2 regions of the Evansella cellulosilytica DSM 2522 genome follow, and region 2 is predicted to be linked to the other one. Evidence: riboswitches for the same ligand, from Rfam matches in the RefSeq annotation. Region 2 holds a riboswitch; the other holds the start of a gene.

What was found. Region 2 has a riboswitch for cobalamin ahead of BCELL_RS21705 (prenyltransferase/squalene oxidase repeat-containing protein). Riboswitches for the same ligand answer to the same signal wherever they lie in the genome.
Region 1: linked by a shared signal. The riboswitch ahead of BCELL_RS20680 (ribonucleoside-diphosphate reductase subunit alpha) and the one ahead of BCELL_RS21705 (prenyltransferase/squalene oxidase repeat-containing protein) in region 2 are both predicted to bind cobalamin.

The regions. Positions count from the first base shown of each region.
Region 1 is NC_014829.1:4,521,402-4,526,226, reverse strand. It holds gene BCELL_RS20690 (hypothetical protein) at 34-495, shown strand; gene BCELL_RS20685 (Cof-type HAD-IIB family hydrolase) at 1,287-2,030, shown strand; cobalamin riboswitch at 2,289-2,485, shown strand; gene BCELL_RS20680 (ribonucleoside-diphosphate reductase subunit alpha) at 2,662-4,825, shown strand, end outside.
Region 2 is NC_014829.1:3,054,435-3,059,259, reverse strand. It holds gene BCELL_RS14205 (PucR family transcriptional regulator) at 1-918, opposite strand, end outside; gene plsY (glycerol-3-phosphate 1-O-acyltransferase PlsY) at 1,107-1,748, shown strand; gene BCELL_RS14195 (hypothetical protein) at 1,856-2,419, shown strand; cobalamin riboswitch at 2,504-2,696, shown strand; gene BCELL_RS21705 (prenyltransferase/squalene oxidase repeat-containing protein) at 2,824-4,125, shown strand; gene BCELL_RS21700 (DUF4430 domain-containing protein) at 4,464-4,825, shown strand, end outside.

The DNA of each region.
Region 1 (4,825 bases), 1.5 Mb from region 2:
GTATCAAATAGGTAAGGAGAATTCACTATGACTATGACCTCAAAGCGGCACACGCTATTCAATGTAGCATTAATCATTATTCCTTGGCTTACATTAATATTTATTGGTAAGCGTAGTATGAAGCGATATTCCTTAGCAAGCGGTATTGTTGGCATTTTTGAAATGATTAATCATCTGTATGGACGTAAGCGTCATTGGTGGGAGTTTTATGATAAACCGAGATCCTTTATAAGAGATGAGCTGCCATTTGATATTGGACCTTATATGCCAATGTCTATGTGGCTACTAAAATATTCATACGGGAACTTTAAAAAATACGTATTATTAAATGCCATAGCTAATGGCGCTTTTGCCTTTTTATTCATGCCTTTTCTGAAGAAGATAAGAATAATCGAGTTAAAACGATTAAATTATTTACAATTCTTTCTATATATTCACTATAAAGCGTATGTGTTGTATGGCACACAGTACTTAATTGAAAAAGCGAGAGCGTGAAGGTGAGGGAAATGAATCCGGGTTAAAGTGAACCCGGGTTCAAAAGTCTCACCTTCAAATCAGGAGAAAAAGCGAGAAAAAGAGAGCATGAAGGTGAGGGAAATGAACCCGGGTTAAAACGAACCCGGGTTCAAAAGTCTCACCTTCAAACCAGGAGAAAAAGCGAGAAAAGAAGAGTTTGAAGGTGAGGGAAATGAACCCGGGTTAAAACGAACCCGGGTTCGAAAGTCTCACCTTCAAATCAGGAGAAAAAGGGAGGAAAAGCGAGTTTGAAGGTGAGGGAAATGAACCCGGGTTAAAACGAACCCGGGTTCGAAAGTCTCACCTTCAAATCAGGAGAAAAAGCGAGAAAAGAAGAGTTTGAAGGTGAGGGAAATGAACCCGGGTTAAAACGAACCCGGGTTCAAAAGTCTCACCTTCAAACCAGGAGAAAAAGCGAGAAAAGAAGAGTTTGAAGGTGAGGGAAATGAACCCGGGTTAAAACGAACCCGGGTTCGAAAGTCTCACCTTCAAATCAGGAGAAAAAGCGAGAAAAGAAGAGTTTGAAGGTGAGGGAAATGAACCCGGGTTAGAGCGAACCCGGGTTCAAAAGTCTCACCTTCAAACCAGGAGAAAAAGGGAGAAAAAGTGAGTTTGAAGGTGAGGAAAATGAACCGGGTTCATATCACCACACCACTCACCTTTAAATTAAAACGATCTTCCTCGAAAACCGTGTCTAGAAAGTCTCACCCAAGAGTAAAACATATCCTGATATGGTAAACTGACAATACAAGAAAGAAAGGGTGGAGTACATGCAAGCTATTAAATTAATTGCACTAGATATGGATGGCACTTTGCTGAACAGTGATCATAGCATTTCAGATGCAAATCGACTTGCCATTATGGAAGCGGAGCAAAATGGGATGACGGTTGTGATAAGTACTGGTAGATCCATTTTGACATTAAAGCCATACATAGAATCACTAAATTTATCGTCCTACATTGTAACGGTAAATGGAAGTTTGATCTGGGACAACAAAGGGGAAGTTTTCGATCAAAGTGAACTAGCTCCAGATTTAATAAAAATGATGTGGGACTTAAAAAAGAAATATGATCTTCATTTTTGGGCAGTAACGCCAGAAAAAGTTTGGCGGGACGAATTTCCAGAGGATGAGATTGAAGCGCACGAATGGTTGAAATTTTGTTATCATATTGAAGATGATAAAACGAGAAAAACAGTTTTTGAATTTTTGTCAAAAGATGATCGGTTAGAAATAACGAACTCGAATCCTGTGAACCTAGAAATTAACGCGGCAGGAATTAACAAAGCTTCTGCGCTAAGAAAAATATGTGAGGAACTTGGCATAACAATGGACAATGTGCTCGCAATGGGAGATAGCTTAAATGATATTGCGATGATTAAAGAAGCAGGAGTAGGCGTTGCGATGGGGAATGCACAACCTGTTGTCAAAGACGCTGCTGATTGGGTGACAACGAAAAACAATGAAGATGGTGTCGCTTTAGGCATTAAAAAGTTTGCTTTGAAAACGATATAATGACTTATCAAGCTATAGAAATTATTATGATTAGATACAGTTCTCCGCGAGCCCACTAACCAACTTGTAGTGGGCTGTGAACGGAAGGCTGCGGCACTGTACTTACTTAGCATAGAAGTCAATAGGAAAACCTTTTGAGTCAGTATCGTCATATTTTGTCGAAAAATAGTTGAACGAATATGGTTGCGTTCAATGACAAGATTCGATACACTCATCATACTAGATAAAGTTTCAAAAACAAATGAAAACACTATATATTGATTTTGCTGAAATAAAGGTGCTATTTTTATAGCTTAATAGGGAATTCGGTGTGAATCCGAAACTGTCCCCGCAACTGTAAATGCAGACGAAATGAGAAATCCACTGTGCAAGGAGGCTGAAAGGCTTTTGCATGGGAAGGCTCAAAGTAGGTTGAAGCATTAGTCAGGAGACCTGCCTTCTATTTCAACAGTTTCATGTCTTCGGGGAATGAGATCATGGAGCGGCAGGACGGTGGATATAGAATTAATAGTATCTCTATTAAGAAGATTCTATTCTTATGCCACAAATATGACATGCCGACTCCGTAAGCCAAGCTCTTCCTCCGTTGAGGAAGGGCTTTTTTATTTTTTACTAAAAAGGAGAGATTGTAATGAATACTTTAGTGAAGGAATTAGACGTCTGGGATGAACTAAAGAAAAAATATGAGCACTTAAATTGGGGAAACTGGCATTTTGATAAGAGTGAAAAGGACTTGTTATTAGCTGCACTTGATCGTATTTCAAGTGACGAGCCTGATTGGACGTATGTTGCAGCGACGATTCGGCTGCAGCAGCTATATAAACAAGTAGCTGAGAAGCGGCAAATGAGACCTGAAGAGGTGTATACAGGATTTGCTCATAACGTTACTTATTTAGTAGAAGCAGGCTTTTACGATCAAGATTTAGCAGGCGCCTACCAAAAAGATGATTTAGAGAGATTAGAAGCAGCACTAAATAAATCAAATGACTCCAAATTTACTTATCTAGGTTTACATACATTAATCGACCGCTATCTTACGCGAGACCATGAAGGACATATACTAGAATTACCGCAAGAGCGTTTTATGATCATCGCGATGACATTAATGAAAGAGGAGAAGCAAAGCAAGCGCCTCGACTATGTTTTAGAAGCATATTGGGCACTATCAAATCTTTATATGACAGTAGCGACACCGACGTTGTCTAATGCGGGGAAAACACATGGGCAGTTATCAAGCTGTTTCATTGATACGATGGATGATAGTTTAAGAGGGATTTTTGATAGTACGACAGATGCTGCGACATTAAGTAAAAACGGTGGTGGGATCGGCATTTATTTAGGGAAGATTAGAGCGAAGGGCTCATCAATCAAAGGTTTTAAAGGGACATCGTCTGGGGTGCTTCCTTGGATGAAGCAATTAAACAACACAGCAGTATCGGTAGATCAACTAGGACAAAGGCAAGGAGCAATTGCCGTTTATTTAGATGTGTGGCACAAAGATATCTTTTCATTTTTAGATGCTAAGTTAAATAATGGTGACGAAAGAAAACGGACGCACGATTTATTTACAGGTGTTTGTTTACCTGACTTATTTATGGAGAAGGTCGAAGCGAGAGAAGCGTGGTTTTTATTTGATCCTCATGAGGTACGCCAAACAATGGGCTTTAGCTTAGAAGATTTCTATGATGAAGAGCGAGGCGCAGGCAGCTTTAGAGAAAAATATGAGCAATGCGTCAGAGATCCACGACTTTCAAAAGAAAGTGTCCCTGCGATTGAAATCATGAAACGGGTCATGATTTCTCAGCTTGAGACAGGAACGCCATATATGTTTTATCGTGATGAGGCCAATAGGCAAAATCCGAATGCGCACTGTGGCATGATGTACGGCTCAAATCTTTGCACAGAGATTATGCAAAATATGAGTGCAACAACGATAAAGGAAGAAACAACAGAGGATGGGAAGATACTCATTACAAAAGAAGCGGGAGATTACGTTGTGTGTAATTTAAGCTCTATTAACCTAGCTACGGCCGTAACGGATGGGGTATTGTCCAGGCTTATACCGATACAAGTAAGAATGCTAGATAACGTGATTGATATAAATAATATTGAAGTACCACAAGCGAGGCTGACAAATGAGAAATACAGAGCAATCGGGCTAGGTACGTTTGGATGGCATCATCTTCTAGCGATAACAGGACTTCGTTGGGAATCTGAAGAGGCTATCAACTTTGCTGACAAGCTCTATGAAAAGATCGCTTATTTAACGATCGAAGCAAGTATGGAATTAGCGAAGGAAAAGGGAGCTTACGAAAAGTTTGAAAATTCCGCTTGGCATACAGGAAAGTATTTTTCACAGAGGAATTATACGGATGAAAAGTGGATAGCGCTTGCGGAAATGGTTAATAGAAGTGGTTTGCGTAATGGCTACTTAATGGCAGTTGCACCTAACTCTTCAACGGCGATCATTGCGGGAACGACAGCTTCAATAGATCCAATTTATCGTAAAGAGTATGCTGAGGAAAAAAAGAATTTTCGTATTCCTGTAACAGCGCCAGATATTTCACCGGCAACGACGTGGTATTACAAGTCAGCACATGATATTGACCAAATATGGAGTGTAAAACAGAACGGGGCACGTCAAAAGCATATTGATCAAGGAGTGTCGTTTAATATTTATGTAAAAAACACGGTGAAGGCGAAGGAGTTACTAGACATTCACTTGTCGGCATGGAAGCATGGGTTAAAATCAACGTATTACGTTCGCTCGACATCTAGTGAAATAGATGAGTGTG
Region 2 (4,825 bases):
TTTTATTAATTCGTCTGGGTACTGCTTTTTTAAGTTTAATACTGTAATTGCTTGTTGATAACTAGTCTCAATATTTTCATATTTATTGTATTTATTTCCAGCGCCGCTTATTATGTCATCAATACTAAACTTTTTTTTCATTTGTGATGTAAAGTTTGTGAGAAAGGAAGAGAAATTTATATCAAAATCATTATCATTTACTGTAGTACTCAGTAAAATCAATTCGTTGCCATCAATGACATAAAAAACGGTGCGAATTTGCTGTGATATTGTGAGTAAATATGAAATATGACGTTCTTCTTCCAAAGTAATGTCATGATTAAAGGAAAAAATAACAATGAAAAAGGAGGAAGGAGGGATTATTTCCAATTGATCAAATTTATTCACTATTTCTTCAGTGGAAGTTAAATGTCCTGTTAGGAGTTGCCAAAAAAATTCTTGGTAACCTTTTGTTTGCTTTTGTTTTCGTACTTGTCTTTGTAAAAGCTGATTTCTAGCAGTCTCTGCTGCCATTTTCAGTAATGCTAGGTCATTATCGCTCAATTGCTTGTTAATTTCCAAAACCCATATAAACCCTAAAATATCATTATTAGCTTTAATAGATATAGCAACTCTATTACTAATACCCATATCTATAATTTCTGGTACTCTTACTGGATTGTTAGTTTCAAGCAACTTTGGTAATATACCGTTCTTCCAAAATTGATTAATTACTTTCTCTGGTACTCTTCGACCGATAATGGTAGCAATTCTCGCTTGATCTGTTCGTTCATCATGTGAACTATATACTAATAAGTTATGGTTTGCATCTTCAATCGTGACGGGACAGCTCAACACATCACTAATTTTATCTACTAGATTTTCTAAACTTCCAAAAGATTTCTTGAACGGGTCATGTTTTTGTTCTTTTTTCATCATTATCACTCCACAAAAAGTGTTAATATAATTATACATTAATTATAAGGTAAAAAGGAATCAACAATTCAGTAAGCGATATGTATGGAAAAAATTAAATTCTACATTTTTTGTTAATTGTATATGAATATTGACAATATATTATATAATTAAATCTATGAACCTTTATTGCGAAACTATGGGGTGATTAAATGGAAACCTATTTTATTATATTATTAGCATATTTAATCGGGTCTATACCATTTGCGCTTATTGTAGGTAAGCTCAAGTATGGAGCGGATGTAAGAAATTTTGGAAGCGGAAACTTAGGAGCATCCAATAGTGCACTAGTTTTAGGGAAAAAAGCAGGAATTCTCGTTTTATTAGGTGATGTTAGTAAAGGTGTGCTTGCAGTTTCATTACCTGTGATATTTTCTATTGAGGTTAATCCAGTGTATATCGGGGTTGCCGTCATTTTAGGACACTGTTTTCCTGTATTCGCTAACTTTCGTGGTGGGAAAGCTGTCGCTACTACAGCTGGAGTTCTCATTACAATAAACCCGATATTATTTCTAAGCGGCTACTCTACATTCTTTTTAGTTATTTTTATTACAAAGTATGTTTTTTTTGGTTCGCTTTCCATTGGCATTGCGTTAACCGTTCATTCCATTTTTATAGGTAGTTTTGAGCTGATGCTATTATTTACGTTATTTTCGTTATTTATGGTTTATTTACATCGATCGAATATAACGAATTATATTTGCGGTAAAGAAGTCAAAATAACAGATAAAAGAATAAAGAAGTATCAGGAACAAATAAAAGAGGAACTTAGTGAGGAAATCATCAAATCATAGGTAGGTCACGGCATTCATATATATGAATGTCGTATTTTTTTGCTTAAAGGGTTACGAATGTAAGCTATTCATGCTCTGGTGGAATTAATAAAGGGGGAGGGGGCATAGTGAACATTCATACAGAACACATATTATTATATAGTATCTTGTTAGTAAGCATCTCGTTTTTTTTAGGTTTTTTTGTTGCATCAAGAAAGGGAAGAGTTTCAATCGCAAAGCAAAGACTATATAGCGTATATTTACCGATTTTTAAAGTGATGGAGCCGTACTTATACAAACAAATCAGTCGAGATGATGGTATTGCAATCATAAACGAAGTAAATAAATTGGTGAAAACGTACTATGAGTTGTTTCACCCAGATTGTTTACATGCATATCATCAGTTTAGAAATAATTTGATAAAAAATTCAGATGATAAAAATATTCATTTTGAAGAATTTTGCAGATATGTGGAAAGAGATTTTGAGAAATTGAAAAGAACTGTTGGTTTACCAATTCGACCACTGTCATACCGTATAAAAGTGGGACAAATTCCAAGGAAGAAATCTGTTATTATTTATATCATAATAGAGAATTTAACGAAGTGGTTATTTACTTTCTCACTCTTGCTGTTTGGGATATTGCTAGCTAGAGTATTTGCGTTATTAATTAAATTCATGCTATTTCAATAGTCTTAAAGTAGTTTTTTAAAAATTTTTAACATTCATCATATACATTAATCAATCCATTATGTTATTATTACATTCGACATAAAAATATTGAAAGTTAAAATAGGTGCTAAAATTCTCGTGATAGAATCTTAGCTTAATAGGGAAGTTTGGTGAAAATCCAACGCGGTCCCGCCACTGTAAATGGGAGCAACCTACAGTATGTCACTGTCTTAATGATGGGAAGACGTAGGAAGCTATGACCATGAGCCAGGAAACCTGCCTATTTTATTTTTTCACCAGTACTACGAGGATAGGAGGGTGTTAAGAAGTGAACTGTTTTGTAAGTTTATTTCTTTGACAAACTTCTCCTTCAAGGGGATTTTTTTTATGCCAAAATATTACATAAAAAAGAGGGAGAGCGAAAAATGTCTAAATTACTTTTATTAAGAAAATCTATTGTCGCAATGATACTTGTTCTATTATTATTTCCGTTGAATGTGTTAGCTAGTCAAGAGGTGAAACAAGATATAGAACGAACTGCTGCACACTTAATTGAAACAGAGCATTATACAGATTGGTCCATAGCAGCATTGGCGAAGGCTAATCATTTACCAGATGACGTATCTGAACTTTATAGAGGGTATTTAGTTGAGGATCTGGATCAAGTACTAAGGGGTACTAGTTTACAGAGAATGGTCATTGCTGTAGCTGCAATAGGCGAGGACCCTACAGACTTTGAAGGGGTAAACTTAATCGAGAAAGTATATTCTGATGAATTTATAAATATGCTATCTGCGCAAATTTATGGATTGATTGCACTAAATACAGGGGAATACGATATACCTGAAGACGCTTTGTGGACAGAAGAAAAGTTATTAAATAAAATTCTAGAACAATCTCTACCTCATGGTGGTTGGGGCTGGGATGGTGTTAATGCCGATTTAGATTTCACGGGCATGGCATTAACAGCTCTTGGTTTTTATAAAGATCGAGATGAAGTACAAGCTGAAATTGACAAGGCTGTTACATTATTAGCTGACGTCATGCAAGAAGACGGAGGGTTTGATAACTGGGGTGTTAACTCAAACACTGCAGCTCAGGTTATTATAGGATTGTCATCTGTAGGAGTCGATGTTACACAAGAGCCTTTTTATAATGATGGACACCACCCCCTTCAACATTTACTAGATTACCAACTAGAAAACGGTGCATATAAATGGCTATTAAGCGATACATCAGAAAATAGTATGTCAACAGAACAAGCATTTCAAGCTTTAGTAGCTTATAACAATTTAGGAGTTAGTCATTTATATGACTTTAGTTATGTAGAGCCGGAGGTTGAACCTGAACCTATCGAAGAAACTCCAGGTGATCAGGTCGAGGATCCAAATGATGAAGAGACACAGGAACCTGTAGATTCCCCGGGTGATGTTGACACTGAAGAACAAGAAGAGTTAATTGAAGAAGAGGAAAAAAAGGAAAAGCTCAAAGAAGATCAAGAGGTTGACAATGAACAGGTAGTTGTAACTGATGGAGAATCAAATGGTAACGAGAATAATAATCAGGCAGAACATCAATCATCAAACGAAACAGAAACCACTAGTCAAGAAGGAGAACGCCTTCCTGACACAGCAACTTCCAATTATCATGTACTTGCTCTTGGTGCTTTATTCTTTCTCATTGGGACAGTTATCTTTTTTACACAAAGAAGAAAAGTATTGAATTAAATAAAAAAAGTTTAAAAAAGTATGAAGTGAAGTCAGGTAAGAAACTGACATCACATACCGTTTATTTATATTATGTAAGCTTAGAGTAACAACTACGATTTTGTTAGGATGAGGCTGTCTCATAGTCTATAGAAAGTCATGGCAATGGCTACACTCGATTCTTATACTTTCTTTTATTCGATCCACTTAGAGTAGTTACTATGGAGACACCCTGCTTAGCTTATAGTTTGGCTCAAAAGGTATAAAAGTGCCTTTTGAGTCATCCTCTTTACTCACGTTTTTTTGAAGAACAAGAATCGAGATAATAAACCGATATACATTTATAGGAGGGAAACAAGTTGAAGGTCACTTATATAAGTAAGTTATTTCGTTTACTCCTATTTACTGTCATGGTGTTATTTTTAGTTAGTTGTGGACAAGGACAAAATAGCTCTTCATTAACGATTTCTGATTTGACTGGAAAAGATGCTATAAGTGAACGGAAATTTAGCGATATTAATAATGACTTAAAAATAAATGAAGTGGAAATAGACGATAATACGGAAGAAAAAGAGGAATCTATTGAAAAGGTAGAGGAATCTTTACATAAAGATGATCCGAATGATAGTGAAACTGCAAATTCAAGCAAATCTACTAGTGCTGATACAGTAGAAGATCGTGAAGAGTCATCAAGTAGTAATCATAATGATTCGAGTGAAAA